DNA from 3 places in the Shewanella sp. AC91-MNA-CIBAN-0169 genome. Region 2 is predicted to be linked to each of the others. Evidence: predicted binding sites of a transcription regulator. Region 2 holds the regulator's gene; each other region holds the start of a gene.
What was found. The regulator LexA, encoded in region 2, represses DNA repair genes until DNA is damaged. The targets are predictions, from matches to a motif close to TACTGTATNNNNATACAGTA.
Positions count from the first base shown of each region.

Region 1 (10,989 bases), on a different contig from region 2:
CATTTTTTTATGGCTATATGTCATGTGACAACATCAATGTTGCAAGCATAAAATAGACCTTAATCAACTATTTACATATCAACACTTGATTAGTGAGTAAAGGATAGGTTAAGTTAAATCTCGAAACATTAATCTTTTGCAACACTAAAAAATGCCAAGGATATTTTATTGAACAATTTTCTCACCTAATGGTGAATATATAAGAAGGAGTGTGACCTATGTCATACAACATGAATGGACACGAAATTTCAGTTAGCTTTCCGGTTAACTCTATCTCGTCAAACAAGAATTCAATTGCTTTTACCGACAGCCTAGGTAAAAACAAAAAAACCTTTTCAAAACGTATTGAAGCATTAAACTTCATGAAATGGTTAATCTCTGCCAATAAGTAATACCCCCTAACGCTTTGCGTTAATCATTTGCTCTGTTATTTAATAAACTCATTTCTCGGTATTCTCCTCTCACTTACCGATGTTTATTAAAACAGAGCAAAATGAATAACTCACTCGCATCATTTTAAGTTATTCTTCAGTGTTAAACCCCAGTTAACCCCTCTAAAATATCTAATTTTATATCAACAACTTATAGAAAAATCATCTTGCATTCACCCTATAATTAAACAGTGTGCGAAAATTTTCGTTGGTATCTTGGCAACATTGTTTTATTTCCCAAAACTCCCCCCTGATGTATATAAAGAATATCGGTTACATTGGCAGTATTACTATTCAAATAATGTTGTAACACTAGAAATCCAACCGGGTCGTACAATAATTCAAATTCAATTCCCGACTGGCATACCGTATTCCACATATCAAAACAACGTCGTGATAATTTTCCAAAATGATATTTATGACCATCATTAATAATTGTAGGAAAATAAACCTCATCGACTAATTGTGAGAATTGTTGACGTAAATATTCATCCCCTCCCACAGTACTGCAAGTTAACACCTCAACGGTAAAAACTTTCGTTAATGATAAATGAGCCAATTGTTGAGTAAGTTGTTTATTTAAATAAGCCGCAGTGGTCCCCGTACCTGAGGGTAAAAATACCTTTAGCTTATTTTTTTGTTGATCTTGCGCCCATTGAATAATTTCACAGGCAAGTTGTGTTATCCCGGTTTCGGCATACTCACAACGCCCACCTTCAGGAATAAAAAGTAATTGTTTTTTATCTGCGTAGCTTGGATTCGATGAAACAATATATTGCATAGCATCGTCTAAATGCATACTTTGAAGATTTTCAACATCGGTCAAATGACTAACATCAATAATATTGGCGCCATTTTGTATCGCAGCGGCATAATTGCCTTGAGGATGTTGTAATAAAAACTCGCTGATATGGCTTACATAGTAATCAAATTTCCACCCTTGCCGCTTAGCCAATACTGACATGGAATATAATGAGTTGGCTTGGGCCGAACCCGATGCCACTAGTTGGGTAATATGTGAATAATCATGATGCAAAAAATGATAAAATTTACGTGCTTTATTACCACTAAAATCAGCATGTAATAAATCATCTCGTTTAATGTAGATGCTGCGTCCACCAAAGTTCATCGTTTGCACTGGGCTTATCGAAAACATGAATTGTCTCAATCAACTGTAATATGAGCATTTTAACTAAAAAATGATAAATCTCATCGATTCATTTGCGTGAATCCTCGCACTGTTCTATTTATACAATACCACAGCAACACTTAACCCTTAATAATCAACAAATTGAAAACATGGCATGAAAATGGCTTATATTGAGAATATTGACTATTGATAGGAATGAAAATGTCTCTTTTACGCTTAATCTTTAATATTGCTTGGTTTTTAATGGGTGGTTTTGTTATGGGCCTAGCTTGGTGGTTTGTTGGAGTACTGTGCTTTATCAGTATCATTGGCATCCCATTTGGTCGTGCTTGTTTTGTTATTGGCGAACTGGCTTTCTGGCCATTTGGACAAGAGACCGTTAACCGAAAACACATTTCAGGCCAAGAAGATATTGGCACTGGCACGTTAGGTTTGGTGGGTAATGTAATATGGTTTTTATGCTTTGGTATTTGGCTCGCGATTGGTCATCTAGTCCATGCTCTGGCTTGTTTTGTAACGATTATAGGTATTCCGTTCGCGTTACAACATCATAAGTTAGCCTTATTAAGTTTAACCCCTATTGGTCAAACCGTTATTGCCAAACCGACTTATTAACATTCGTTAATAACCGCTGAATGACCACTGTTGTAAAAAGCCGATAGCATAATGCTGTCGGCTTTTTATTTGCCTAATCGTATCTGCACCGTGTACATTGCCATTCTTAAGCACTGAAAGGTTATTCAGTCACTTTAAAGACGATAATGGGATCACATGAACTATTGGTTAATGAAGTCTGAACCAGACGACTTTAGTATTGATAATCTACAGATGAGTAAGCAGCAAACTGTTGCTTGGCAAGGTATTCGTAACTATCAAGCACGTAATTATATTCGCGATCAAATTACATTGGGCGATGTAGTGTTGTTTTACCACTCTAGCTGTAAAGTTCCTGCCATTGTGGGTTTAGCAAAAATTAGCAGTGAAGCTCAAATTGATAGCAGTGCTTTTGATAACCGTTCACCGTATTTTGATGCAAAATCTAACGCTAATGCGCCTCGATGGTGGCAAGTCGATATTCAATTTATGGCCAAATTTTCTAAGCCTGTGAGCTTGAAGCAATTGAAAGCCGATCCCGCGCTGCAAGATATGGTATTAGTGGCTAAAGGTGCCCGCCTGAGTATTCAGCCCGTCACACAGTTGCAATACCAACACATTATGCAACTAACAACCTTAGAATAATAACGTTAGATTGATGACCTTGCATCGGTAACCTTGAATTAAAACAGACCAGCTTGTCAGCAGGCCAGTAAACATCTTCTTTAAATCAGCCTCCTAAAGACAGCTCAGACTACGTAAACACTATTAGCTATAAATAGTCTGAGCTCAAATACTAACGGCACAGTGATAAGATCACGCAATGCCCATATTAGTTAATCATTCGCCCTATTCCGCCAAGTACAGAACCTTCACCTTGGTCTTTGCCACCACTTGATGGTGCATGAGCAATAATTCTGTCAGCCATACGAGAAAACGGTAAGCTTTGTAACCACACAGTCCCATGGCCTTTTAAGGTTGCAAGGAACAAACCTTCACCACCAAATACCATCGACTTTAATGAGCCTGCACGTTGTATGTCATAATCAATCCCGGGAGTGAATCCAACTAAACAACCGGTATCGACCCGCAATGTCTCACCGTGTAATTCTTTTTTAATCAGTGTCCCACCAGCATGCACAAACGCCATGCCATCACCTTTAAGGCTTTGTAGAATAAATCCTTCACCACCAAAGAAACCGGTGCCTAATCGCTTATTAAACTTCATGCTTACTTGCGTGCCTAAGGCTGCCGCTAAAAAGCTGTCTTTTTGGCAGATAAGTTCGCCTTGATGTTGAGCTAAGTCTATAGCCAAAATAGTGCCAGGAAATGGCGCAGCAAATGCCACTTTTCGTTTTTGTTGACCTTGATTAGTAAAGTGGGTCATAAAAATACCCTCACCCGAAATGGCGCGTTTACCTGCACCAAGTAGCTTGCCAAAAAAACCGGATTCTGGTTCAGAGCCATCACCCATTCTGGCCTCAAACATAATGTCTTCTTCGAGGTAAGTCATCGCACCCGCTTCAGCAATAACAGACTCATTTGGGTCTAATTCAACTTCAACCAGCTGCATGCTAGAACCTATAATTTCATAATCTACTTCATGACTTTTCATGCTCATTTTCATTCCTTAAAAATTTATTTAATGTTTGCAGTTGCCCAATTCAGTATTAAGGCATTATTCCTTATGGATGATTTAAGGTAACAAAATGATCATCCATTTAACATGACAACATTTCAATAAAATATCCGCGTTCTGTTGCCACTGCATTTGTTTGCCAATTGTGTCCATCGTTAACCTAAACCCGCACCGCTCAATCCTGATTGTTGTTGTAATTGATATTGAGCAAACTCTTGCAAAATAAGCTCGGTAAATAACTGCCCAGCTCGCCCAAGCGGACGTTCAAGTGTAGAGACTAATTGCGGTGTAAAACTAAACCGATTACCACCAATAAAATCAATCTCGATCAGTTGCCCTTGATGTAATTCTTCAGCAATTAAAAAATCCGGCATCCAACCAAAACCCAGGCCTTTTAGTAAAGCATTTTTTTTCATGATAAAGCCTGACAAATAAAAGACTTTATCGCCGCCAAATTGCATTTCATCGCGGTCACGTTTACCAGGAGATGAATCTTCGATGGTTAACTCAACATGTTGTTGCAATTCAGGCAAACTAATGTCTTTAAGCTGACTTAATGGATGTTGTGATGACGCGACAAGCACGCTGGTAATAGCAGGTAGCGGTTTAGGATGATAAGAGGGGCCAGTACGATAATCCTTAACCAGCATTAAGTCGGCCTGGTTGCGCTCAAAGCGATGCTGTACCCCGCCTAAAAACTCCATATTAAGCTGCACTTTAGTCGGTATGTTGTGTTCTGACATGCGCTTAAGCGCGGTCATGATCGGTTCCATCGGTAAAGCACCGTCTATGACTAACTCAAGTTTGGGCTCCCAACCCTGACTAAAGCGACTGGCAAGATGTTCAATATTGGCTAAATGCTGTAACAGCCGTTGCCCTTCGGCCAAAATAACCTTCCCTTCGGGTGTTAATTCCGCTCGATAATGATCTCGATTAAATAATGTCACGCCGAGATGTTGCTCTAGTTTTTTAATCTGATAGCTTACTGCCGATTGTGCCTTGTGTAATCGCTCTGAAGCTTTTGCAAAACTTCCTTCTTCAACAAGTACTTGCAGTACATTAAAGGCATCGATATCTATTCGCATAAGATTCCCACTGTCCCGTTATCCATACACAAATGTAAAGTTAACATAACAATCTAAAAAATAGATTGTGTTGAGTTATTTATTATTCTTTTTTTTGTTGATCTTTACCACTAAATTGTAAGTTAGATCACATATTGGTTTGCCCAATGCGATTAGGCCATAACAACAAATAACATAAACGCCACGACACTCGCAGTCGATTCACCATAGGACAATCAGATGCCATTCTATGTTAAACAAGGTCAGATCCCGACCAAACGTCACATTGCCTTCGAAAAAGACAATGGCGAGTTGTACCGTGAAGAATTATTTTCAACCCATGGCTTTTCGAATATCTACTCCAATAAATATCATCACAATATGCCAACCAAAGCGATAGACGTTCAACCTTACTCGTTATCTCATGGTGAACAATGGCAAGACTCATTAATTCAAAATTACAAATTAGACTCGCGCCAAGCCGACTGCCAAGGCAACTTTTTTAGCGCCCGAAATAAAATATTTTTCAATAATGATGTCGCCATGTACACCGCGAAAGTGACTGAAGACACCAATGAATTTTATCGAAATGCCTATGCTGACGAAGTGGTGTTTATTCACGAGGGTGAAGGCCAATTATTGAGTGAATACGGTGTCATTGAAACCAATAAATGGGATTACTTAATTATTCCACGCGGGACCACGTACCAACTTAAATTTAACGATTATCAAAATGTACGCTTGTTTGTTATTGAATCATCCTCAATGGTCGAAGTGCCAAAGCATTTCAGAAACGAATACGGCCAAATGCTTGAATCTGCACCTTACTGTGAACGAGACATTCGTACGCCAACCTTGGCTGATGCCGTGGTTGAAAAAGGTGCGTTTCCGTTAATGTGTAAATTTGGTGATCGCTATCAAAAAATGACACTGCAATGGCATCCATTTGACTTAGTAGGCTGGGATGGTTGCGTTTATCCTTGGGCATTTAACATCAGTGAATATGCACCCAAAGTTGGCAAGATTCATTTACCACCGTCTGAGCATTTAGTGTTTACTGCACACAATTTTGTCATTTGTAACTTTGTGCCACGCCCATACGATTTTCATCCGAAATCGATACCAGCACCTTATTACCACAACAACATCGACAGCGATGAAGTCTTGTATTACGTCGATGGTGACTTTATGAGCCGTACAGGCATTGAAGCGGGCTATATGACGTTACACCAAAAAGGTGTGCCGCATGGGCCTCAACCTGGTCGCACAGAAGCCTCTATCGGCAAAACCGAAACATACGAATATGCGGTGATGGTTGATACCTTCGCCCCACTGAATTTAACCGCTCATGTCAAAAATTGCATGAGTGATGATTACAACCGCTCTTGGTTAGAAAACTAAGACCACATTTATAGCTAACCCAAGTCACCAAAGAGTGATTGCGTGTTGACATAAAATAAAGGAAAACAAAATGGCAAGCGAACTAAATCCACTGGGCCTTTTAGGCATTGAATTCACCGAATTTGCTAGCCCAGATACAGAATACATGCACCAAGTATTCATTGATTTTGGTTTTTCGATGTTAAAAAAAACCAAAAATAATGACATTGTTTACTACAAACAAAATGACATTAACTTTCTATTGAATAAAGGCCGTGCAGGCTTTTCTGCAGAATTCGCCAAATCTCATGGTCCGGCTATTTGTTCAATGGGTTGGCGTGTAGAAGATGCACAGTTTGCATTTACAGAAGCCGTTGCCCGTGGTGCAAAACCAGCCGATGATGCCAATAAAGACATGCCCTACCCAGCTATTTACGGTATCGGCGACAGTCTGATTTATTTTATTGACACTTTTGGTGAACAAAACAATATTTATCAAACTGACTTTGTCGATTTAGAACAGCCTATCGTAACGCCTGAGAAAGGCTTTATGGAAGTCGACCATTTAACCAATAATGTCTACAAAGGCACCATGGAAAAATGGGCTAACTTTTATAAAGACATTTTTGGTTTTACCGAAGTGCGTTATTTCGATATCAGCGGCGCTCAAACTGCTTTGGTATCTTATGCGCTACGCTCTCCAGACGGCAGTTTCTGCATCCCGATTAACGAAGGTAAAGGTAATAACAAAAATCAGATTGATGAATACTTAGGTGAATACAATGGCCCAGGTGTTCAACATCTGGCATTCAGAAGTCGTGACATTGTGGCCTCACTCGATGCTATGGAAGGCACCTCAATCAAAACACTGGATATTATTCCTGAATATTACGACACCATTTTCGAGAAGTTGCCACAAGTGACCGAAGATCACGACCGTATCAAGCATCACCAGATTTTGGTTGATGGCGATGATGACGGTTATTTATTGCAAATTTTCACCAAAAATCTATTTGGGCCTATCTTCATTGAAATCATTCAACGTAAAAATAACCTTGGCTTTGGCGAAGGTAACTTTACCGCGTTGTTTGAATCGATTGAACGCGATCAAATGAAACGCGGCGTGCTGTAATTTTATAGACACGAAGTGATACATAAAAACCAGCAAATTGCTGGTTTTTATCATTTTAGGCCTTTACACTCTGCCATCTACATTCTAATCAAAGACCTTTCTAATGCCAGATTACGCCGTACTCGCTGTGTTTATTCCAACGTTCTTTTTTGTGTCTATCACCCCCGGTATGTGCATGACTTTAGCCATGACACTCGGCATGAGTATTGGTGTACGCAGAACCTTATGGATGATGTTAGGTGAATTAGTGGGCGTGGCGTTGGTCGCCATTGCAGCAGTACTTGGGGTTGCTAGCATCATGCTAAATTACCCACAGGTGTTCGATATTCTTAAGTGGGTGGGTGGCGCTTACCTTGGCTACATTGGCATTAATATGTGGCGTGCTAAAGGCAAAATGGCCATCATCACTGGTATTGAAGTTAAAGCCAGTCGCATGAGCTTAATCAGCCAAGGATTTATTACCGCGATTGCCAACCCTAAAGGTTGGGCTTTTATGATTTCGCTATTACCGCCGTTTATTAATGTTGATAATGCCGTTGGGCCACAACTCGCCGTTTTGCTTAGTATTATAATGGTCACCGAAAGTGTGTCGATGCTGGCTTATGCCAGCGGCGGTAAGAGTTTACGATTATTTTTAAGTCGAGGCGATAATATCCGCTGGATGAATCGTATCGCCGGAAGTTTAATGATACTGGTTGGTATTTGGCTAGCGCTAGGCTAACCCAGAAAGCACATTTGATGAGTAATTAACCTCATATTATTTTATGTATTTTCAATCGATTTATACGGCAGTTGTTCGCACATTTGCTGTATATAAATGTCGATATGAGCTTGCTCTTGTTGACAAAAAGCACCGATGGCATCATTAAAACCTTCATGAGCAACAAAATGGCTTGAGGTGGTTTTCACAGGACGAAAACCTCGAGCCACTTTATGTTCGCCTTGTGCTCCTGCATCAAAAACTAATAATTGATTAGCGATAGCGTACTCAATACCTTGGTAATAACATGCTTCAAAATGGACATAGTCGCATTCTGTTAACGCCCCCCAATAACGACCATATAAATGCGTGTCTGACACAAAATATAATGCTGATGCCACTAATTGTGCGTCACTATTTTCAATCAATAATAATCGGATCATTGAGCCCATTGTTGCTGCTATCTGCTCAAAGAATGCTGCCGACAAGTACCCTTTATGACCCGAACGCTTTAAATAAGTATTTTGATAACAACGCACAAAATCCTGCCATTGCTCTGCACTCGCCTTATCGCCATCGATAAATCGGAATTGTAGCTGTTGCCTTGCAGAAATTCGTTCTTTAGTGATGTTTTTGCGTTTACGTGACGTTAATGTACTCAGAAAGTCATTAAAATCAGCATAATTTTGGTTGTGCCAATGAAACTGACAACCAACACGCTCCATTACCCCTGCTTGTGCAAACTGTAGATGTTGCTCGGTATTGGTAAATAAACAATGCCAAGATGACCAACCCTTTTTAATGACAGTTTGTGACAGATAGGTTTGAATACCGTCAATCAAGGGCTGTTGATCGTGTTTTGGTAACCTTGGGTCAATACCAATACGTCGCCCAGTTGTAGGAGTAAAAGGTATACTGCCCACAAGCTTAGGGTAATAGCCTATATTGTGACGCTCATAAGCTTCTGCCCATGCCCAATCAAACACATATTCCCCCCAAGAATGACTTTTAAGGTACAAGGGCATCAATGCAATAATATTATCGCCATCCATCACCATAAGGTGCATCGGCGTCCAACCCGTTTCAGCACTAACACAGCGACTCATTTCCAGAGCGGATAAATATTCATGCCGGGTAAAAGGATGAGATGATCCAAAAAAGATATTCCATACTGAAGAATCTATATTGCTAATACTATTAACAAATTTATATTGATAAACTCGCGTTTGTGTTTGTTCCACCCACACCTACCCTATAATAAATAACACTCAACCGCTAAAACTCATACCAATTATTGCTATCATGTGGCATGTTCTATCACAGTATCTTCTCAATACACACCAAGGATTGATCGTGACACGATTCCCTAAATTAACACCGCTTTTTTTGAGCACCGCATTAACACTCACACTTTGTTATCCTGCGCTTCATATTGCTGACAGCCAAGCAAATGAAGCTTCAATCTTCAGTGAAATGGCAACGGCTCAGCCAATCTATGCTAAGCATGGCATGGTTTCAAGCCAAGAAGCCATAGCTAGCCAAATTGGTGTTGATATTTTAAAACAAGGTGGCAACGCGGTCGATGCGGCCGTAGCAGTGGCATATGCACTTGCAGTAACCTTACCTCGCGCGGGTAATATTGGTGGTGGTGGTTTTATGCTAGTGCATTTAGCCGAGCAAAATAAAACCATTGCTATCGATTACCGTGAAACAGCCCCTGCTAAAGCGCACAAAGATATCTTCCTTGATGAACAAGGCAATGCAGTTGACAAACTCAGTCGTGAGCATGGACTAGCTGTGGGCGTACCTGGAACCGTTATGGGGATGGAACTGGCCTTAAAACAATATGGCACCATGAAAATGGCGCAAGTGATCAAGCCTGCGATTAAGCTCGCCAAAGACGGTATAGTTGTTACTTCAGATCTATCAAACTCATTAGCGGGCCTTAAATCTCGTATTACCCAATGGCCAAGTTCAGCAGCAATTTTCTACCATGCCGACGGCAGTAATTATCAAGTCAATGAATTGCTCAAACAACCTGAGTTAGCACAGTCTTTATCGTTGATTGCCCAGAAAGGTAGTAAAGGGTTTTATCAAGGTGAAACGGCTGAAAAAATTGTCTCTGCGGTCCAAAATGCTGGCGGGGTAATGAGTTTAACTGATTTAGCTAACTACAAAGTTGTTGAGCGCGAACCGGTTCGAGGTAATTATCGAGGCTACGAAGTGGTATCTATGCCGCCGCCATCTTCAGGGGGTATTCATATTATCGAAATGCTCAATGTACTCGAGCAATTCCCCATTGATAAATTAGGCCACAATAGCGCAAACACTTTGCATCTTATGGCCGAAACCATGAAATATGCCTATGCTGATCGTAGTGAGTATTTAGGCGACCCAGATTTTGTTACTGTTCCTGTAAAACAATTGACTAGCAAAGGATACGCAAAAGAGATTGCCAGTAAAATCGCCATCAATAAAACCACCCCTAGCAGCGAAATTAAGCCGGGGAAACTAGCACCATATGAGAGCGATCAAACTACCCACTTCTCGGTTATCGATAAATGGGGCAATGCTGTTGCTAACACCTATACCCTTAACTTCAGTTATGGTTCAGGCTTAGTCGCTAAAGGCACTGGGATTTTATTAAACAATGAAATGGATGACTTTTCGGTTAAACCAGGTACCCCTAATGGTTACGGCTTAATTGGTGGGGAAGCAAATGCAGTGCAAGGAAATAAGCGCCCTCTTAGCTCCATGAGTCCAACCATGGTAATGAAAGATGGCAAACCTTTCATTGTTACCGGCAGCCCTGGTGGCTCGCGGATTATTAATATTACGCTGCAAATGATCATGAATGTAATAGATCATAACTTAAACATTGCCGAAGCAACTGCTGCTG
Region 1 covers NZ_JBEOPM010000010.1:29,599-40,587, reverse strand. Annotated here, with positions in the region: gene AAEY98_RS10390 (hypothetical protein) at 219-392, shown strand; gene AAEY98_RS10385 (1-aminocyclopropane-1-carboxylate deaminase/D-cysteine desulfhydrase) at 616-1,587, opposite strand; gene AAEY98_RS10380 (YccF domain-containing protein) at 1,783-2,196, shown strand; gene AAEY98_RS10375 (EVE domain-containing protein) at 2,353-2,820, shown strand; gene AAEY98_RS10370 (TIGR00266 family protein) at 3,008-3,796, opposite strand; gene AAEY98_RS10365 (LysR family transcriptional regulator) at 3,970-4,899, opposite strand; gene AAEY98_RS10360 (homogentisate 1,2-dioxygenase) at 5,119-6,279, shown strand; gene hppD (4-hydroxyphenylpyruvate dioxygenase) at 6,350-7,390, shown strand; gene AAEY98_RS10350 (LysE family translocator) at 7,494-8,111, shown strand; gene AAEY98_RS10345 (GNAT family N-acetyltransferase) at 8,153-9,331, opposite strand; gene ggt (gamma-glutamyltransferase) at 9,444-10,989, shown strand, end outside.
Region 1: AAEY98_RS10375 (EVE domain-containing protein) is a predicted target of LexA. The motif match lies at 2,308-2,327, and genes of this name have one in related genera.

Region 2 (10,989 bases):
CAGAAATATTGCAACAAACTGACCGACTGATAAAAACAGTACCCGAAGTGAAACGAGTATTTGGCAAAGTGGGCCGGGCCATGACAGCAACAGACCCTGCGCCGCTAACAATGCTAGAAACCACCATAATGCTCAAACCGCCTGGCGAATGGCGTGAAGGCGTAACCTTAGAGAGCATTATTGCTGAACTGCAAAAAACCGTGCGTATACCAGGGATGACCAATGCTTGGGTGCAACCGATTAAAACCCGTATCGATATGCTATCTACCGGCGTGAGAACCCCTGTCGGCATAAAAATATCGGGCGCAAATGTTGAAGAACTACAACGTATTGGTGCAGAAATAGAAGCGGTAGTAAACCAATTACCGGGAACTGAGTCGGCATTTTCACAGCGCAGTAGCGGCGGCCGCTATATTGATATCACACCAGACCTTAAAAATGCTGCACGTTATGGCATGACCTTAAAAGATATCCAAGATGTGGTAAAAATTGCCATTGGCGGCATGACCGTTGGTGAATCAATACAAGGTCAAGAACGCTATCCAATCAATATCCGTTACCCGCGAGAGTTACGTGACAACATCGAGAAGCTCAGAAATTTACCGGTACTGACTAAAACGGGTAAGTACTTACCGTTAAGTTATTTAGCCGAACTGAAAATCACCGATGGTGCCCCCATGCTAGCCAGTGAAAATGGTCGCCTTATCTCGTGGGTGTTTGTCGATCTGAAAGACATTTCTATCGGTGAATATATCGTTGCAGCAGAAAAGGCGCTTAAGCAACAAATTACCCTTCCTCCACGCTACAACTATAGTTTTGCTGGACAATACGAGTATATGCAACGCGTAGACGCCAAAATGAAAATGGTGATCCCATTAATGATCGCGGTGATTTTTATGTTGCTGATGATGACTTTCAATTCAGTAATACAAGCATCGGTGATCATGTTAAGTTTACCTTTCTCATTGGTGGGTAGTGCATGGCTACTTTATGGGCTGGACTTTAATTTTTCAGTTGCCGTATCTGTCGGCATGATTGCCTTAGCTGGGGTTGCCGCAGAGTTTGGCGTGGTGATGCAGGTGTACCTTAATAATAGTATTAAGGCCTATAAAGAAGCCGACAACTACCACAGTAAAGCGGATTTAACGGCTGCATTAGTGGAAGGTGCAGTGATGCGAATTCGCCCTAAAGCCATGACCGTCGCAACCATCTTTTTTGGTTTACTGCCGATCATGTGGGGCAGCGGTACGGGTAATGAAGTGATGCAAAAAATTGCTGCACCTATGGTCGGCGGTATGGTCACGGCGCCGCTACTGTCGCTATTTGTTATCCCAGCAATTTACTTACTCATATACGGCCGCAAGTTGCCCAAGCAATAATTCACTTAAATTTATTTACTTTTTATCTCTATAAATAAAAAATCCCAAACGATTAATCGTTTGGGATTTTTTATGTGCTAATCACAGCGTTATTTACGCTTAAGTGACTCATTAAGTTGGTCGGCTTCATCTTGTTTCTTTTTACGGCAAGCCGCAATATCGTCAGGATGCCCATATTTGCATGGATCGCTGGCTAAAATAGCCCTAGGGACATTCAGTATCATGTAATCTGTGTCATTTTTATTGTCATCTGCATTGCCACTATTACCAATATTGATGATATCGGTACCACGGCATCCCGTGAGTATCACTAAGCTAGATAACAAGCTTAATTGGATTATCCGTTTTTTCATTGTTGTAATATTCCTTGTTTTTGACGCGCAAGCAGCATCATGCGGATAATCCCCCATAGCATAATAATCGCACCGATAATCAACATAATAATAATGATCAAAGGGTTGGCTAACATAGGCAAGAAATCTTGGTCAAACCCTACAAGGATACCGTAGAGCCCAAGACCAAATAATATCGTGCCAGGAAAATCGATCAGTGCCACTAACAACATACTGCGATGAATACTGGCTAATGTGATTTGGGTGTTTTCCGGTGTCATTCACTCATCCTTGGTTAAATACACTAACTCTTACCAATAACTCTTACAATAACTCTTACCAACAACTGATAATAACATTTTACTAACAACTCACTATGACATTACTTAATAATCAAGGTTCAATCGCCACTCTATGTTAAATCGGCACTCTACATTAAACGATACTCTAGCTTCAATCAGCAACACTGCGAATAGAAATAATCAACATTCATTATGTAAAAACATAATTTTCAAATCTATTTATTCTGCAGTAAATAACGCAATAATGGAAAAAACCCCACCTTGTGGATCATTGAGTACAGAAAAACGACCTACGTTAGGAATATCAGTTGCAGGCACACAAACTGAAGCCCCCAAGGTTTGTGCTTTAGTCACTGATAAATCACAGTCATCAACGGCAAAATAGCTCATCCAATGAGCAGGAGTATCGCCCCATTCTGCAGTCATTGCCATCAATCCACCAATGGCTTGTTCCCCCACATACCATTCGGTGTATTCAAAATCAGCTACATCATTAAGCTGAGTTTGATAACCTAATACTCGGCTATAAAACTGTTTCGCCGCAGCGGTATCACGACAAGCAAGCTCAACCCAACACAGGGTATTTGATTCTTGTGATCGCTTAATGCCAATATGGTCTTGACCTTGCCACAATGCAAAACGACAGCCTTCTGGATCTGTGCATAGCGCCATTCGGCCAGCATCTCCGACAGAATGAGGCCCTGCAATAATCTCACCTCCAGCTTGAGTCACAGCCTTAGAGGTAGCATCAACATCATCGACCGCAAAATAAATTGTCCAATGAGTCGGTAAGGCTTCCATTTCTGCTGGCATTGGGTACATTGCCGCAATGTCATCACCATCGATTTGCAGCATAGTATAATGCCCTTCTGGCATAGGCATATCATCTGCTCCCCAGCCAAATAGCGCCTGATAAAATGCTTTACCTGCCGCCCAATCATGAGTTGCTAATTCAATCCAGCAAGGCTGTCCTTGTTGATACTGTTGTACCTTCATTATCCTAATCCTTTATAAAATAGTTGCCTTGATATAGCCAACATGAAACTTGTCTCATAAGTTAAGTCGATATCAGCAGAAAAGCAAAAAGCCTTCAAACGAAGGCTTTTTGGCTAAAAGTTGTTTCACCGGAATTTGTGCGTCTATTTAAACACCGGCAATATATCGGCCATGGCCAGCAAATGACATGTGGCAGTGATAACTCCAAACAACACCACAATAGCAATTAACGGGGTTCCACCAGGGACTTTAAATCCCTTTGAGTCAGGATATTGTTGTCTTACTTTATAGGCTAATAACGCTGGTACAATAACAGCCCAAATAGTGGCAGCTAGCGCAGCAAAACCAATCGCTAAAATAAATCCATTCGGAAATAACAAACCAAGGATTGTTGGTGGCACAAACGTGACCGTTGCCGTTTTAATTCGTCCTGATCGCGAGTCGTCAAACCCAAATAAATCAGCAAGGTAATCGAACAAGCCTAGTGTCACACCTAAAAATGATGAGGCGACGGCAAGATTAGCAAATAGGGTTAACATGTTATCCAGCCATTGGCTGGCAATAACCCCAGACAACGCACCCACTAACACACCTATATTGCCACCTTGAGCAATAATATCGGCAAACTGGCTTCGTTGAATATTACCCATCGTTGCCACTAACCAACATATATAAATCACCAATGCGATAGTGGTTCCGGTAATAATCGCCTTAACGATGGTTTTGGCATCTTTACCATAATATTTGACTAAACTTGGCACATTACCGTGATAACCAAAACTGGCCAATCCAAAAGGGATAGCGGCAAGTAAATAAGGCAGGTAACGCGATTCACCATCAGGCGATACTAGCTTTATGGTATCAATGTCGATTAGTAAGTTACCGATAGCCAAAAAGAAAGTAATCACCATGCCACCAAGCATGATTGTGGTGATACGGTCGACCGCTTTAGTACTAATAAATACCACCAAAGCCAAGACTACCGCAAACACCAATCCGGCCACACTCTGGGGTAGGCTCACGCCCAATGCAGACAGACTGTGATTCACAATCGAACCACCACCACTGATATAAGCATAGGTTAAAATATATAACACAAACGCAATCGAAACGCCGTTAATCACCCGCCAGAACTGCCCAAGAGTCACCCGAGTTAAGGTGTCAAAACTGTCGCCTGGTTCAAAATGCAAATTGGCTTCTAATAACAATAAACCCGACATTAGCATGCAAAACCAAACGCCGAGCAACATCGCGATAGAATAGCCAAACCACATTCCAGCACCAACAACGGGTAACGAAAACATGCCCGCACCCACAGTGGTTCCGGCAATAATCATCGCCCCACCCAATACAGATTTACCGCTGGTACGATGCTTGGCAGCATTCATATGATTAGCCATTATTGTCCGTGCTCCGCTTCCACACTATCAACAATGGTTTGTCTTACTAAAGAGCTGAGTAATTTATTAGCGTTATCACGAATTCTGATCACTTCAGCACGATGTTCGTCGCTGCATAAATAACCCAATTCTTTCAGTTTCACACTCAGGGTATTATATAATTTTTTGTCATAAAATTCTGGTGCGGTAATGCCATGCAGCGCGCCTAATCGTTGGGCTAACAAATGGCTATCGCGTTCCAGTTCTGAGCGCTCAAGATCAGGTTTTATTGCGAGTAAATTGAAGATAATCGCATAACGTTGCAACGTTTCACTGATAGTTTCAGCAAGCAGTAACACTTGGGTAATATGACGAGGCGTTATCTCAAACTGATCGCTACCGGTCAGTAAACCTTGTTCAACCATGAAATCTAAAATGCTATCCACATGTTGAGGCACATCATCAATGCTCATAAATAGCTCAGCTTTAAGTAATGGATAAAAGTCCATTACAATGCCATGAATTCGCTGGCGATCGCACACGTCATAATGCACTAAACAACTGGCAATTAATGACGGCAACGCCATCAAATGAATAATATTATTACGGTAATAACTCATGGTGATGGCAATTTTTTCATCAACTGAAATAATTTCACCAATAAGGTCTTTGGTACTAACAAACTTATTTAACGACAGACAGTGATCAATAATTGACTTGCCATTACCTTCGGCCACAGAGGTGTAATCGGTATAAGGCACTGTTTTAAGTAAGGCTAAATACAAATCAAGCTGACGTTCTAACTGGCTTCTTTCTAACGCATTTTGCTCTGACGCTAATAACACTAAACTAGTCAATGTTACTGAACTGGCTGCGGCCGCTCCATTGATATTAGTCATTACGCGGTTAGCTAACAAATTAACTGAGGGCGTAAACCAAGATGGTTTCTGGTCAGGATCTTTAGCTAGCTCATCACGCCACTCTGGCGCCTGCTGATTTAAGAACTGTTGTAAATTAATCGGCTCACCAAAATTCACATAACCTTGGCCAAAATTGCCTAACTTACGAATAGCACCAAATACCTGCCATACAGATTCTTTTTTCTTTTTCTTACCGCTTAATTCTTTGTGGTACGTCGCCACTTCCATCACATGGTCATAACCTAAATACACGGGTACTAAGGTTACTGGGCGCTCTATCCCACGTAGCACACTGTTAATTGTCATAGCCAACATACCGGTTTTAGGCGCTAGCAAACGTCCTGTACGCGAACGACCTCCTTCAGTGAAATACTCGACCGCATAACCCTTAGCAAATAACTGATCTAAATATTCACGAAATACTGCGGTATAAAGTTTATTACCATTAAAACTACGACGGATAAAGAATGCCCCACCACGGCGGAACATCGGCCCTGCTGGCCAAAAATTAAGGTTAATACCGGCAGCAATGTGCGGCGGAACCATGCCCTGATAATACAAAATATACGACAGTAGCAAGTAATCCATATGGCTACGATGGCAAGGAACGTAAACAATTTCATGACCATCATGATGTAACTGTCTTACTTGCTCGGCACCTTTGATATTGATGCCACTGTATAATTTGTTCCATAACCAAGTCAGGAAACGTTCGGCAATACGCACCAAACTATCAGAATAGTCGGCGGCAATTTCATCAAGGTATTCAATGGCGGTTTCACGCGCTTTCTCGACTGTTACTTTCTTATTTGCAGACTCTTCTTCAATGGCTTTTTTGATAGATTCTGATTTTAATAAAGAGGCAAACAACGCTTGTCGATTCGGTAATTGTGGCCCCGTCATCACTTTGCGTTGACGGCGGAAATGCACACGGGCGACTCGGGTTAATTTGTGAGCAATTCTTTTATCAGTACCATGTTCATCGGCCATATGACGAAGCGATAATGCATTAGAAAACTGGACGAAATTATGGCGTCCTAAAAATAAAATCATTAACCATTTACGTAACCACGTAGGGTTTTCACGTTCAAATACAGCAGCTTTCATGCTGTCTTCTTCTTTACCTGGGGTACGTCCCCAATAAAGGCAAACAGGAACCAACTGTATATCTAATTCAGGGCTCTCGCTATGAAGTGACAATAAACTGGTAAAATAATTAAGGAATTTGTCACCACTTTCACGTTTACCAAATAGTGGTTTGCGGCCCTCTAAACAGACCACACGAGGCACGGTTAAGCCATCAAGCTGTAATGGCTCATAAGGACTGGGCAGACCAAAGCCCTCGGTGATTTCGCTCAACGCGGCAATATCGCTAATAGATTCCGTTTTCATTAAATAAACCAAAGGTTTAGTTGGATCTATATTGAGGTCATCAAAAGGATCGTGAGGGACCACAATGGTCTGTACCATCCACTTTTGAATCCACCTTAATGCTCGTAAAAATATTGAATCTGGTTTTGACATGGTTATTTTCGCAACATAAGCCACTGTAATATTGTCGTATAGGATACCAGAAACCACCCTGCTTACACTATCAGACCGATCTATCTTTACGTTTAAGCTCTCACTATCAGAAATAACATAAGACAGAACATTAGTAATAGTTAATTAAAACATATTGTTGAGTGATACTTAATCAACAAAATACAAAAAATAGTTGGTTAATACTTGCGCGAACACAAACACTGTATATAATGACAGTCACTGTATAAAAAGACAGGAATCATCATGAGACCGTTAACGCCGCGCCAAGCAGAAATTTTAGACTTAATTAAAAACAATATCGCCGAAACAGGTATGCCACCCACTCGTGCTGAAATTGCGAATCGTCTTGGCTTTAAAAGTGCTAATGCCGCCGAAGAGCATTTAAAAGCATTAGCCAAAAAAGGCTTTATCGAGATCATGCCTGGTACCTCAAGAGGCATTCGTTTACCTCATGAAGAACAGGTTGAAACCGGTCTGCCACTCATTGGACAGGTTGCTGCTGGTGAACCTATTTTGGCCCAAGAGCATGTAGAACAATACTATCAAGTCGATCCAAACATGTTTAAGCCCGCCGCAGATTTTTTATTGCGAGTGCGTGGTGACAGCATGAAAAACATTGGCATTTTAGAAGGTGACTTACTCGCTGTACATAAAATGCAGCAAGCACGTAATGGCCAGGTTGTTGTGGCACGTGTTGATGATGACGTCACCGTAAAACGATTTGAACAAAAAGGTAATGTGATTTATCTGCATGCCGAAAATGAAGATTACAATCCGATAAAAGTAGATTTAAGTTGCCAAAGCCTAACCATCGAAGGGCTTGCCGTTGGCGTTATCCGTAATGGAGATTGGTTATGAACAAACTAATGGGCATCGCGCCACGCCACCCGGGCTTATGGGTAGATTTAACTGAAACAGAACTGCATGGCACCCAAACCATTCAAACATTACAAACTGTCACCCAAGGTGAAGCTGAACTGAGCCAATTGTGCAGCCAGTTGGCAATATTGAGCCAGCAAGGCAGATGGATTGTATTAATTAGCCCGCCCCATATTGGCTATAAACATATGCTGGCAAGTGCTGGTGTAAGAATGGATCGCATTTTACTGGTGCACACCAAAGATGAAGTCGAAACATTATGGGCCATGGAGAAAGCGCTCACTAGCGGTACATCGAGCGCAGTAGTAACTTGGACAAGCTCACTTGATGCTCGCGATAGTCGCCGTTTAGAAATTGTCGCCAAAAGTGCACGTGCATTAGGGGTGGTAATTGAAGATGTGAATGCTCACTTACCTCACAAACATCAACTTGTTAGCCCTACTTTAACAAATGGAACAAGTAATTTTTGCTCATTTCACTAAGCACGAACCCTTCATTACCAAGCCCTGTATTGAATTCAGGGTTTTTTTTCATCTTTTTTCAGCCTATTAGCCAACAAAGTGATCTTGATCAATGTTTAATCTACAAGTAATGTGGTTAACAAGGATGAAACATTTTTTATCTTTAATTGGACGTGAATGGCAGTAATCAAGATTACTTTCAGACAAATGAGCCAAATCAAAATTGATAAGTTCAGTAGTAGGTACAAGCGTGGTGCACAGCTAACAATAAAACCGTAGACCGTATGTTTACAGCCACCAAAGTACTTTGAGGTCATCAAACTTTTTTCGGGAACCGAAGAGTTTGCATAGAGCAGAGAATTACTGTGTGACTCTTCTTTGTAGTTGCTATTTGCAATTAGCAGAGGAGTAGTCTTGTGAAGCAATGGTTGTATTGTTTACTGGTGGTGTTTGTAGCACTTCCGCTTGGGGCATCAGAAATGCCCCTCAACATGACTCAAGGCGTGACAGATATCAGTGGCAAGGTTTATGACCTCCACATGACGATTCTTTACATCTGTTGTGCAATTGGGTTAGTGGTGTTTGGGATCATGATTTACTCAATGATTTATCACCGCAAATCAAAAGGCGCTGTCGCGGCCAATTTTCACGAAAGTACCAAAGTGGAAATTGCTTGGACCGTCATCCCTTTCATCATCTTAATCGGCATGGCTATTCCAGCCACCAAAACCTTGATTGCTATGGAAGATCCCAGTGATGCTGATCTCACCATAAAAATTACCGGGTCGCAGTGGAAGTGGCATTACAGCTATTTTGATAAAGACATCGAATTTTACAGCACATTATCCACTCCCAGAGCACAAATTGATGGCAGTGAGGCCAAAGGCGAGCATTACCTCCTTGAAGTCGATAAGCCATTAGTACTGCCTATTAACCAAAAAGTGCGCTTCTTGATGACATCAGATGATGTTATCCATTCATGGTGGGTGCCCGCGTTTGCCGTTAAAAAAGATGCCAATCCAGGCTTTATCAACGAAGCCTGGACCCGCATAGATAAACCCGGTATTTATCGCGGCCAATGTGCCGAGCTATGCGGTAAAGACCATGGTTTCATGCCGATTGTGGTGCAAGCATTATCGGAAGCAGATTTTGATAATTGGTTAGTGGAACAAAAACAACTAGCAAGCAATGCGGCCGCAGCTGCTGAGGCGTCAATGTCTCAAACCTTGTCTATTGAGGAGCTAACCTCACAAGGTGAGCAAATCTATATTGCTAGGTGCGCTGCTTGTCATCAACCCAATGGTGCGGGTCTTCCTGGTGTATTCCCATCATTAATTGGCAGCCCTATCATAAAAGGCCCTGTTAACGATCATCTGAATATCGTCTTAAACGGTAAACCAGGTACTGCAATGCAAGCCTTTGCAAAGCAACTTAGCGCCCTAGAAATTGCCGCAGTAATTACCTTTGAGCGTAATGCGTGGGGCAATAATAGCGGTGATGTAGTTCAAGCTGCTGATATAGGCAACTTTTTAGGCAGTAACGAGGCAAGCACCGAACCAAGTAAAGCAGTAACCGATGCAGCAAGTACTATTGCAGCCAAGACAACTGACATTACCGATGCGGTTACCGACAAAGCCAATCAAGCTGTCGAAGCCGTAGCAGAAGCTGTTGTACCAGAGGATCTGCCCACGTTAACCTTGGAGCAATTAATTGCTGAAGGTGAGCAGGTTTATGCTACGACATGTGCTGCATGTCACCAAGCCACTGGCGCTGGTTTACCAGGCGCTTTCCCTTCACTTATTGGCAGCCCTGTTGTTACTGGACCGGTTAGCGGACATATCGATATCGTTATGCACGGAAAACCAGGTACCGCAATGCAGGCATTTAGTAGTCAACTTAGCCCGCAAAAGATGGCGGCTGTGATTACTTATGAGCGCAATGCGTGGGGCAATAATTCTGGCGAAGCGGTGCAACCTGCCGATGTCGCTAGCCATGGACAGTAGGGGAAAACAATGAGCACAACAACGCACGATACACTGGCTACCGCTCATGATGATCATCATCACGGCGCTCCGAAGGGGCTAATGCGCTGGCTACTCACCACTAACCATAAAGATATCGGCTCGCTGTATTTATGGTTTAGTTTCATTATGTTTCTTACTGGCGGTGCGATGGCAATGGTGATTCGAGCTGAATTATTTCAGCCTGGATTACAGCTAGTAGAACCTAACTTTTTTAATCAGATGACCACAGTTCATGGCCTCATCATGGTGTTTGGGGCGGTGATGCCCGCTTTTACCGGGTTAGCAAACTGGTTAATTCCAATGATGATTGGTGCCCCAGATATGGCACTACCGCGAATGAACAACTGGAGTTTTTGGATTTTACCCTTCGCCTTTACCATTTTATTAGGTTCACTCTTTATGGAAGGCGGCGGCCCTAACTTTGGCTGGACATTCTATGCTCCGCTCTCAACCACCTATAGTCCTGACAGTACCGCCCTATTTGTTTTCTCCATTCACATAATGGGAATAAGTTCGATAATGGGCGCAATTAACGTCATTGTAACCATTGTAAACTTGCGAGCTCCTGGCATGACCTGGATGAAGTTACCTTTGTTTGTGTGGACTTGGCTCATTACCGCATTTTTACTGATTGCGGTAATGCCGGTGCTCGCAGGTGCGGTCACCATGGTATTAACCGATAAGTTTTTTGGTACTAGCTTTTTTGATGCTGCAGGTGGTGGCGATCCGGTGATGTTCCAGCATATTTTCTGGTTCTTTGGTCATCCTGAAG
Region 2 covers NZ_JBEOPM010000003.1:90,653-101,641, reverse strand. Annotated here, with positions in the region: gene AAEY98_RS04505 (efflux RND transporter permease subunit) at 1-1,379, shown strand, start outside; gene AAEY98_RS04500 (hypothetical protein) at 1,469-1,732, opposite strand; gene AAEY98_RS04495 (hypothetical protein) at 1,729-1,992, opposite strand; gene AAEY98_RS04490 (VOC family protein) at 2,233-3,009, opposite strand; gene mtr (tryptophan permease) at 3,153-4,409, opposite strand; gene plsB (glycerol-3-phosphate 1-O-acyltransferase PlsB) at 4,409-6,832, opposite strand; gene lexA (transcriptional repressor LexA) at 7,097-7,711, shown strand; gene AAEY98_RS04470 (cell division inhibitor SulA) at 7,708-8,214, shown strand; gene coxB (cytochrome c oxidase subunit II) at 8,610-10,196, shown strand; gene ctaD (cytochrome c oxidase subunit I) at 10,206-10,989, shown strand, end outside.

Region 3 (10,989 bases), on a different contig from region 2:
GACTAGCTTAGAATACTTCACCCGTTTCAAGGTCAATATTCTCATCACTTTCTGTTTTAGAATCTGATGCATTAGCACCACCATTCAATAACATCGCACGTAAAGTGGTATTAATTTCACTGGCAATGACGGGGTTTTCAGTCAAGAATTTGCCTGCGTTAGCACGGCCTTGACCAATTTTCTCGCCTTTGTAGCTATACCAAGCACCCGCTTTATCAACTAACTTGTGCGCAACGCCTAGATCGACTAATTCACCAGTACGGTTAATACCTTGTCCATAAAGGATTTGGAATTCAGCTTGCTTAAATGGAGCCGCAATTTTGTTTTTAACCACTTTAACGCGGGTTTCATTACCGACAACTTCGTCGCCGTCTTTAATGGCACCGGTACGACGAATATCTAAACGTACTGAAGCGTAGAACTTTAGTGCATTACCACCGGTAGTTGTTTCTGGGCTACCAAACATCACACCAATTTTCATACGAATTTGGTTAATAAAAATAAGCAAAGTATTTGATTGCTTAAGATTACCAGCCAGCTTACGCATAGCTTGGCTCATCATACGAGCGGCAAGGCCCATATGTGAATCACCAATTTCACCTTCAATTTCAGCTTTTGGCGTTAACGCTGCAACAGAATCGACCACAATAACGTCTACAGCACCAGAACGAGTTAACGCATCACAAATTTCTAACGCTTGTTCGCCTGTATCTGGCTGTGAACAAAGTAAGTTATCAATATCTACGCCTAACTTTTTCGCATAAATTGGGTCAAGAGCATGTTCAGCATCAATAAACGCACAAGTTTTACCTTCGCGTTGCGCTGCGGCAATCACTTCAAGAGTTAACGTCGTTTTACCTGATGATTCTGGACCGTAAATTTCAACGATACGTCCCATTGGTAAACCGCCCGCACCGAGTGCGATATCCAATGAAAGCGAACCGGTAGAGATAGTTTCAACATCCATTGTGCGATCTTCGCCCAACTTCATAATTGAGCCTTTACCAAATTGCTTTTCAATTTGGCTTAAAACGGCGGCTAGTGCTTTCTCTTTATTTGGATCAACCTTCATTATAAAACCCTCTTAAGGCATTCAATACGTTTAGTAAAATGCTATTTCGACTTAGGTGAAGTGACGTGAATCATTTCAATATGTTCATCAGTATACTGTATAGTCATACAGTATCAAGTGCTGAGCTGATTTTTTTTTAAACCTTTGAGAATTGATCATTTACATCAATATTTTATCCTCATAAAATTTTTTGTTTGAATCTATTTATACGCTGGGGGCAAATATTGTTAAGATTAGCCCCATAAGATTTACGTCCTACGATTGATTAATAGTGAAGTGTTCATAATGACAGTGATTGATACCAGCGATTTAGAAAAACACACCCCGATGATGCGCCAGTATTTGGGCTTAAAAGCGGCCCATCCTGATATGTTATTGTTTTATCGAATGGGTGATTTTTATGAGCTGTTTTACGATGATGCTAAACGCGCTTCTGAAATGTTGGGTATTTCACTGACGGCTCGTGGAAAAAGCGGCGGTGACCCGATTCCCATGGCAGGCATTCCATATCACGCTGTCGAAGGCTATTTAGCAAAATTAGTTAATATTGGTCAGTCTGTAGCCATTTGTGAGCAAATTGGTGATCCTGCCACATCAAAAGGCCCTGTTGAGCGCCAAGTGGTGCGCATTGTTACCCCTGGCACCTTAACTGACGAAGCTCTACTGCAAGAAAAACAAGACAATTTATTGGCAGCACTGTATCAGGGTAAAAGCGGTTTTGGTTACGCGACTTTAGACATTTCGTCTGGTCGTTTTGTTGTTGCAGAATTACCCACTCGTGAAGCTTTAGAAGCCGAATTACAGCGGACTAATCCAGCAGAGTTACTTTACAGTGAAGATTTTGCTGACATGTTATTAATCAATAACATGAAAGGCATCCGTCGTCGCCCAGAGTGGGAGTTTGATTACGACACGTGTATTAATTTACTGCTCAATCAATTTGGCACCAAAGATTTGCACGGTTTTGGTATTACTGATGCACGATTGGCGTTACAAGCTGCAGGTTGTTTAATGCAGTATGTAAAAGATACCCAAAAGATGGCGTTACCACATATCAACTCGATTGTGCGCTTTAATCAATCTGAATCTATTATTTTAGATGCCGCAACTAGACGTAATTTAGAGTTAACTCAAAATTTATCTGGCGGGCGAGAAAATACCCTCTCATGGGTATTAGATAATACCGCAACCCCTATGGGTAGCCGTATGTTACAACGCTGGATCCATGAACCATTACGCAATCGTCAAACTATTCAATATCGTCATAGCGCAGTCAGTGAACTCATTGAACAAGACTTATATCAAACCTTACATGAGCAACTAAAAAGCTTAGGTGATATCGAACGTATTATGGCTCGTTTAGCACTACGCAGTGCCAGACCACGTGACTTTTCACGTTTAAAGCAAGCACTAACGCTTCTGCCTGAAATCCAGCAAACATTAGCAACATGCCAACAACCTCGATTAAATACGTTAGTGCAATTACTGGGTGAATTCCCTGAACAACATGATTTATTAGAACGCGCTATTGTAGACAACCCTCCCATGTTAATTCGTGATGGTGGCGTTATCCGTACTGGCTATAATAATGAGTTAGATGAATGGCGTAAGTTGAGTGAAGGCGCCAGTGATTATTTAGTCGAACTTGAAGCTCGTGAGAAACAACAAACGGGGATTAACACCTTAAAAGTCGGCTATAACCGGGTTCATGGTTACTATATTGAAGTTAGCCGTTTACAGTCAGATAGAGTGCCACTGAGCTATCAGCGTCGTCAAACACTCAAAGGCACCGAACGATATATCACCCCAGAATTGAAAGAATACGAAGAGAAAGTACTTTCAAGCCAAGGCAAAGCACTCGCGCTTGAAAAACAACTGTGGGAACAACTGTTTGACTTATTGTTACCTAAATTACAAGAATTACAGCAGTTTGCAACGGCTGCTGCCGAGTTAGATATATTAAGTAACTTTGCCGAACGAGCACAATTATTTAATTATCAATGCCCACAAATGACCCACGATATTGGTATTAATATTGAAGCGGGCCGCCATCCAGTCGTTGAACGAGTTAGCCAAGCAGCATTTATTGCTAATCCGGTAGCGTTAACACCACAGCGCCAAATGCTTATTGTCACAGGCCCGAATATGGGCGGTAAATCTACCTATATGCGTCAAGTTGCATTGATTACATTGATGGCACATATCGGCTGTTTCGTTCCAGCAGACCATGCTCAAATTGGTGAAATCGACCGGATTTTCACCCGTATTGGTGCATCAGATGATTTGGCATCGGGCCGATCAACCTTCATGGTTGAAATGACCGAAACGGCTAATATTTTACATAATGCTACTGCAAACAGTTTAGTGTTGATGGACGAAATAGGTCGCGGCACCTCGACTTATGATGGTTTAGCGCTCGCTTGGTCTGCTGCTGAATATCTAGCCAAAAACGTCAGTGCACTGACATTATTTGCTACTCATTATTTTGAGTTAACCCAATTACCCGAGCTGTTACCGTCAGTCATTAATGTTCACTTAGATGCAATAGAACACGACGACACAATTGCCTTTATGCATTCGGTACAAGAAGGTGCGGCAAGTAAAAGTTATGGCCTACAAGTTGCGGCCCTAGCGGGTGTGCCGGCAGCAGTCATTAAAGCGGCAAAACATAAGCTTCATCAACTAGAAAACCGAGATATGACATTATCTCAACAGAACCCAACTCAAGTGAGTATGAACTTATTACCTCCAATACCAGAGACGTCACCCGTGTTGGAAAAGTTAGCCCAAATTAATCCAGACGAGTTGACACCTAAACAGGCGTTAGATTATTTATATGAGTTGAAGCGATTAAGTCACACGAACACCGAGCACCGAAATTAACTGACCAAGTGAATTTTTGAACTGTGGAAGCCTGCAAAGGCTTCCATTTCAATGACGTATTAGGTGTGACATCGAACAAGTAACAACTTTCAAAATACGTTGAAATGAACTAATAGCATTAAAACACCAGCAGTAATATCTAGGTTATATCTTCAAATTGCCACTACACAACACTTAAATTAAGTTGGCGATTAGTAGGATAAACCTAAGCGCATGAGCAAAATTAAAATGCTCATATAGGTTTTAACCCTAATATCGCAATACCTTAATTGACCTTATTGACACATTAATGATGACATATCATTTGTGTGTTGGTGATAGTCAACCGCTTAATATTCACAATATACTTCCACTATCCATTAGTCTCTGAATAATGCTTCGACTGACAGTCCTTGCGACCCTAGTAAGTCTTTTAAGCGTTTAAGCGCTTCGACTTGAATTTGACGTACACGCTCACGTGTTAAACCAATTTCGGCACCGACATTCTCTAATGTTGAAGGTTCATATCCGAGTAAACCAAAACGTCTTGCTAACACTTCGCGTTGTTTAGTATTTAATTCGTTTAACCAGCCTACTATCGAATTAGATAAATCTTCATTTTGTACCCGATAATCAGGGCCAACGGAATCATCATCAGCAATAACATCTAATAATGCCTTCTCATTATCGCCACTCAGAGGCGAGTCTACCGAAGTAATTCTTTCGTTTAACTTCAGCATACGGCTAACATCACCGGTCGACACATCTAACTTTTCGGCGATCTCTTCTGCGGTCGGTTCGTGATCAAGTTTTTGGGCAAGCTGTCTTGCTGTACGCAAGTACACATTTAATTCTTTTACAATATGAATTGGTAGACGGATAGTGCGAGTCTGGTTCATGATCGCCCGTTCAATGGTTTGTCTGATCCACCACGTTGCATAAGTGGAAAAACGGAAACCACGCTCAGGATCAAACTTTTCAACCGCTCGAATTAAGCCTAAATTGCCTTCTTCGATCAGATCGAGCAGCGCTAAACCACGATTGTTATATCTTCTGGAAATTTTAACAACAAGACGGAGGTTGCTTTCTATCATGCGGTTGCGAGACTTTTCGCAGCCTTTGAGGGATTTACGTGAAAAAAACACTTCTTCCTCTGCTGTCAGTAGCGGAGAAAAACCTATTTCACCTAAATATAATTGAGTAGCGTCTAAATTTTTTTGTAAGTCATCTTGGACTTTTTCTTCAATATCAAGTTGTTGCACCAAATCGCGTTTACCGGTTGCAACTTCTGGTGGTTGTTTAGCTAGATCGACAAGATATTCTGCTGAAGCAGTATTATTTTTGCGGCTCATAATTGCTCTCCCAAACCTAATTTGTGGTATTTAATCTACTTCACTTGCTTATCCTCCGTTATTTATGTTGCTAAACAATTACTGTTTAGGTAGATATCGTAATGGGTTGACAGACTTACCATGAAATCGTACTTCAAAGTGAAGCATAACTTGGTGTGTCCCGGTACTGCCCATTTTTGCAACTGTTTGTCCTGCACTCACATATTGCTTTTCTTTAACCAATATCGTGTCGGCATGCGCATAAGCACTTAAAAAATCATCATTGTGTTTGATAATAACTAAGTTGCCATACCCGCGCAGTGCATTACCGGCATACACGACTCTCCCATCTGCTGCGGCTTTAATAATATCGCCGCGATTACCAGCAATCTTTATACCTTGATTGCCTTGTTCTGATGCCGAAAAATATCCCACTATTCGGCCTCTAACTGGCCAGTGCCATTGCTGAACTTGCTGTGGCAAATTAGCGACAGAACCACTCGCACTTTGGTTAATTGTTTGTTGGGTAGTTGTTACAGAATACGCAGGCTTCACTTTGTGATCAAGATCTTTTTTCGTTCTGACTGAAACGACTACTGGGACTGGGTTTGGCGCAACCGTAGGTTTGATTGTTTTTAATATAGAACTATTCGAACTCGAAATATAGGGTTTAGTAACGGCTTGGGTTTGTACTGAATTGACAGAAGGTTGGGATGCTCGAGCAGGTGCCGATTGACTATTATTTGTAGTGGCTAAATTAAGCGTTTGCCCAGGATAAATAGTATAAGGAGCCGATAAACGATTCAAACGGGCAACTTCGACAAAATTACGTCCAGCCCCCCAAGCTATTGAATAAAGTGTGTCACCTTTCTGTACTTTATATTTATCGGTTTTTAATGAGCCTTTATGATACCGAGGACCATGATTTTTTGACGATAAGCTGTCTACCGGTGCGGGACGATCAGCTTGAAAGCTGCATCCAGTGAGCATGATTGCTAAGACCACAAAGTTGGGCCAACCGGTATTCATCAAACAAAGTCCTTAACGGGGAAATAGGTGATTGTTAAGCTAAATAAGCTTACTCCAAACGAAAATATCAATAATGGATAAAAATCATTTGTATCGTGTTAACTAAGCCAAATCTCCATTAATGAGAGGAACAAATTTAACGGCCTCTATTATCTCAGATTTGAATGTCTGTCCGATGCGGGTAATTTTGAGTAATTGCTGGGTGTCTTCTCCTACCGGAATAATCAATACTCCATGTTCGGATAATTGTTCAAGCAATGCTTGAGGTACTGTCGCAGCAGCAGCGGTAACCATTATGCCATCAAATGGTCCACGGTTTGACCACCCTTGCCAACCATCACCATATTTGAATGCGACATTATGTAAATCTAGACGTTTTAGTCTTTGACGAGCTTGTATTTGTAATGCTTTTATACGCTCAATTGTGAATAACTCTGGAATTAACGATGCTAAAACAGCGGCTTGGTAACCTGAACCAGTGCCAATTTCTAACACTTTTTGAGGATTATGTTGCAGCAACAGTTCAGTCATTCGAGCCACAATATAAGGCTGCGAAATTGTCTGTCCCTGCCCGATAGGTAATGCCGTATTCTCATACGCCTTATGAGCTAATGCACCATCAAGGAACAATTCACGTGGTGTTGTTGCTACAGCATGCAATACCGCAGGATGTCGAATCCCTGCCTCGGCCAGCTTTTTGGCCAAATTCATTGCTGATGTAGAAGCTACACGAGTCATATTTTTATTATCCAATCGGCTAATCCATCAAGTTGATTGTATGCCGTTAAGTCTACCGTGAGTGGCGTTATAGATACATATCCCGCAGCTACAGCACCAAAGTCAGTCCCTTCACCGGAATCTTGTTCACTGCCAACAGGACCAAGCCAGTATATATCTTTACCCGCTGGATCTTGGGTTTTTATCATACCTTCGGCTTTATGTCGCGCTCCTAAACGGGTAACTTTAATCCCTTTAATTTGTGCTAAAGGTAAATCTGGAACATTAACATTCAAAATTTGATCACGACTAATAGGATGTTGCAGCAACCCTTTTACAATTTTGGCTGCGTAAACAGCTGCTGTATCGTAATGGATTAATGATTTTCCAACCAGTGACACAGCAATGGCAGGTAAACCTAAAAAACGTCCCTCCATTGCCGCTGCAACAGTGCCTGAATATAAAGTGTCATCCCCCATATTCGCCCCGGCATTAATACCAGAAACGACAATATCAGGTTCGGTTTGACACAATTGCCTAATCGCGAGATGCACACAATCTGTCGGTGTACCATTAACCGAAACATAGCCATTTTCTAAGTTATTAATTCTTAATGGATTAGTCAAGGTTAATGAATTGCTCGCACCAGAGCAATTACGATCCGGTGCGACAGTTAATACTTGCGCAAACTCACTCAATGCGTGGGTTAAAGCAATGATACCGGGGGCTCTTACGCCATCATCATTACTGACTAAAATATTAACCATTAATTAACACTCTTCATTTGTTTGTGCTTGTTGCTCAGCAACCATGACTTTTCGTTGCGACTCTTGGACATCTTGGTAATCAGCGAGCTCGCGTAGCACCGAGGTGGCATAACTCCCTGCAGGTAACACAAATTCAAGTGTGAGCGTATCAGCATCAAACTGCCATTTCATTCCTTGAGGCTCAAGTAATAATGGCCGTCTCTCTTGCGATAAACCCGCTTCTTCGAGTCCCTGTAAATCGGCCGATAATTCAGCTAATGGCGTTAACTCTAAAGCTAATGCCTCACCTTGTGCTAATGGTGTTCCCCGTCCCCAAAGAGGAGCTGAAAGTTGAATATCTTTTTCAGCTAAGCGGCTGTTGAGAACATCATCCCATACTTCGGCGGTAAAATAGCTTTTACTGCCAGCTAACATCACGCAATCGCCAGCGACGGTATCGACCTGATGATTAGCTAAACGAAATGACACTACCTGATTGAATATATTGGAACGCACGGCCGATAAATACATGCTGCGCTTATGGCGATCTTTTATGTTTCGACCACCACTGAGCATTTGTCGACCTAAGATCAGGTTTTTACCATCATGGCCAAAGCGTTGCTCACCAAAATAATTGGGGACACCGAGTTTGGCTATCTGCTGTAAACGAGATTCGACATCGGCAGTATCATTGATATTACGCAATGTCAGTACAAATCGATTTCCAAGTAAGGCGCCAATACGCAATTTTTTACTGTGACGACTGCTCGACAGAATGGTTAATTTATCGTCATTTAGCTCTGTCCACTCTGGCGTTTCTTTACCAGGAATACGTATGCCGAACCATTGTTCAGTAATAGCATTTTTGTCTTTCTGACCGGCATAGGTCACTTCTTTGGGATGCACTTTAGCAAATTTAGCTAATATTTCAGCAACATATACGGTATTCATGCCATTTTTACGTACATGAAGCATATGATGCTCGCCTTCCCCTGTTGGGGTAAAAGGCAAAATTTCTTTAACAATAAAGTCGCTGTTATTGGTACGTAAATCAGCTTGGCTTATTGGTTTACCAAATAGATAATGTAATTCTTTCATGTGACAGAACTCTCTATATTTTGTAGGTTATTGGCTCTTCATCAACACAACAGCTTCAACAGCAATGCCTTCTTTACGTCCAGTAAAACCGAGATTTTCGGTAGTCGTCGCTTTAACATTAATATTATCGATATCTGTTTGTAAGTCAGCACTTAAGCACTGACGTATGGCTTCAATATGGGGTGCCATCTTAGGTGCTTGAGCAATAATGGTGACATCTAGATTACCTAAAACAAACTGCTTTTGCAGTGCAAGTTGATAACAGTGTCTTAATAGCACTCGACTATCGGCACCAGCAAAATTAGCATCAGTATCAGGGAAATGTTTACCTATATCACCTAACGCCATCGCCCCTAATATCGCATCACTAATGGCATGCAGTACAACATCACCGTCAGAATGGGCAATCAGTCCACAGTCATAAGGAACAGTAACACCACCTAAAATCAATGGGCTATCACCGCCAAATTTATGTACATCAAAACCATGACCGATACGAATATTCATTTAAAAACCTTATCTTAACTTGCTTTGAACTAATATTAACGAGTGTGGTTATTTCAGTTAATTATTGTTGCGCCAGAAACAGAGTTGCCAACTGTAAATCATCTGGATGAGTCACTTTGATATTATCCATTCGGCCATTAACCAATCCCGGCATAATACCAGCCCATTCCATGGCACTGGCTTCATCAGTAATAGGTACCTGCGCCGCTAATGCTGCCGATAAGTGGGTTCGTAAAATCGAGACCGGGAAATACTGCGGCGTTAATGCATGCCATAGCAACGAGCGGTCGACAGTATGAACAATATGACCACTGGCGTTACTGCGCTTCATGGTGTCGCGAACGGGTGCAGCAAGAATGGCACCCTGAGGATGAATAGCTACCGACTCAATCAATTGGGTAATATCTTGGTGGGTTACACAAGGTCTTGCCGCGTCATGAACAAGAGCCCACGCATCTGGATTATGACTATGCGCATAGTCTAACGCAGCTAAAACAGAATCAGCACGCTCTCCACCACCAACAACTTGGGTTAACTTAGGATGTTTAGATTGTGGCAATTGGCTAAAATAATTATCTTGTGGATGCAATGCAACAATAACCTGAGCTATATCAGGGTGAGCTAACAATGTATCTAATGTATGGCCGAGAATGCTTTGTTGGCCAAGCATTAAATATTGCTTAGGTTTGTCAGCCCCCATGCGACTGCCAACACCTGCAGCAGGCACAATTGCAATAATGGAACGAGGATTGTTTGACATATATGCAGTACCAATATTTAAAGTAATATGACTGAGGGTTAAACCTGCTGTGCAACCTGCGTTAACGATTAAATGGGTTCCGTTCACGTAGTTCGCTACCCACGACCCGATAAAACGTTTCGCCGTCTTTCACCATACCTAATTCGTTACGGGCACGTTCTTCAATGGCTTCTGTGCCACTTTTCAAATCGATAATTTCTTCTTTAAGAATTTGATTTCGAGCGACAAGCTTGCCATTACTTTGTTCTTGGCCTGCTATTTGGGTTTGCAATAAGACATATTCTGACAAATTGTTATCGCCCAACCAAAGCCGGTACTGTAAAAGTGACAATAAACAAATCAGTAAAAATATTAGTTGCTTCATAATATTAACTTATGTCGAAGTAATCCTTAGAAAATATGTCCGTTATAGTACAACAAAAAAGGCCACCGAGTGGTGGCCTTTTTAAGCTAAAGCAAAAATATTATCCTTGGCCTTTCACTTCTTTAAGACCGTTGTATGGTGCTTTTGAACCTAGAGCTTCTTCGATACGTAGCAATTGGTTATATTTGGCAACACGGTCACTACGACTTAGTGAACCCGTTTTGATTTGGCCAGCCGCGGTACCAACAGCTAAATCAGCAATCGTTGAATCTTCTGTCTCGCCACTACGATGAGAGATAACAACAGTAAAGCCTGCATCTTTAGCCATTTTAATTGCAGCCAATGTTTCGGTTAAGGTACCGATTTGGTTGAATTTAATTAAAATAGAGTTAGCGATGCCGTTGTCGATACCACGCTTAAGGATTTTAGTGTTTGTTACGAATAGATCATCACCCACTAATTGGATTTTATCGCCCATTAGTTTAGTTTGGTGAGCAAAACCA
Region 3 covers NZ_JBEOPM010000001.1:556,892-567,880, reverse strand. Annotated here, with positions in the region: gene recA (recombinase RecA) at 8-1,072, opposite strand; gene mutS (DNA mismatch repair protein MutS) at 1,358-3,955, shown strand; gene rpoS (RNA polymerase sigma factor RpoS) at 4,315-5,286, opposite strand; gene AAEY98_RS02380 (peptidoglycan DD-metalloendopeptidase family protein) at 5,365-6,297, opposite strand; gene AAEY98_RS02375 (protein-L-isoaspartate(D-aspartate) O-methyltransferase) at 6,397-7,032, opposite strand; gene surE (5'/3'-nucleotidase SurE) at 7,029-7,778, opposite strand; gene truD (tRNA pseudouridine(13) synthase TruD) at 7,782-8,855, opposite strand; gene ispF (2-C-methyl-D-erythritol 2,4-cyclodiphosphate synthase) at 8,883-9,362, opposite strand; gene ispD (2-C-methyl-D-erythritol 4-phosphate cytidylyltransferase) at 9,424-10,122, opposite strand; gene ftsB (cell division protein FtsB) at 10,184-10,486, opposite strand; gene eno (phosphopyruvate hydratase) at 10,587-10,989, opposite strand, start outside.
Region 3: recA (recombinase RecA) is a predicted target of LexA. The motif match lies at 1,166-1,185, and genes of this name have one in related genera.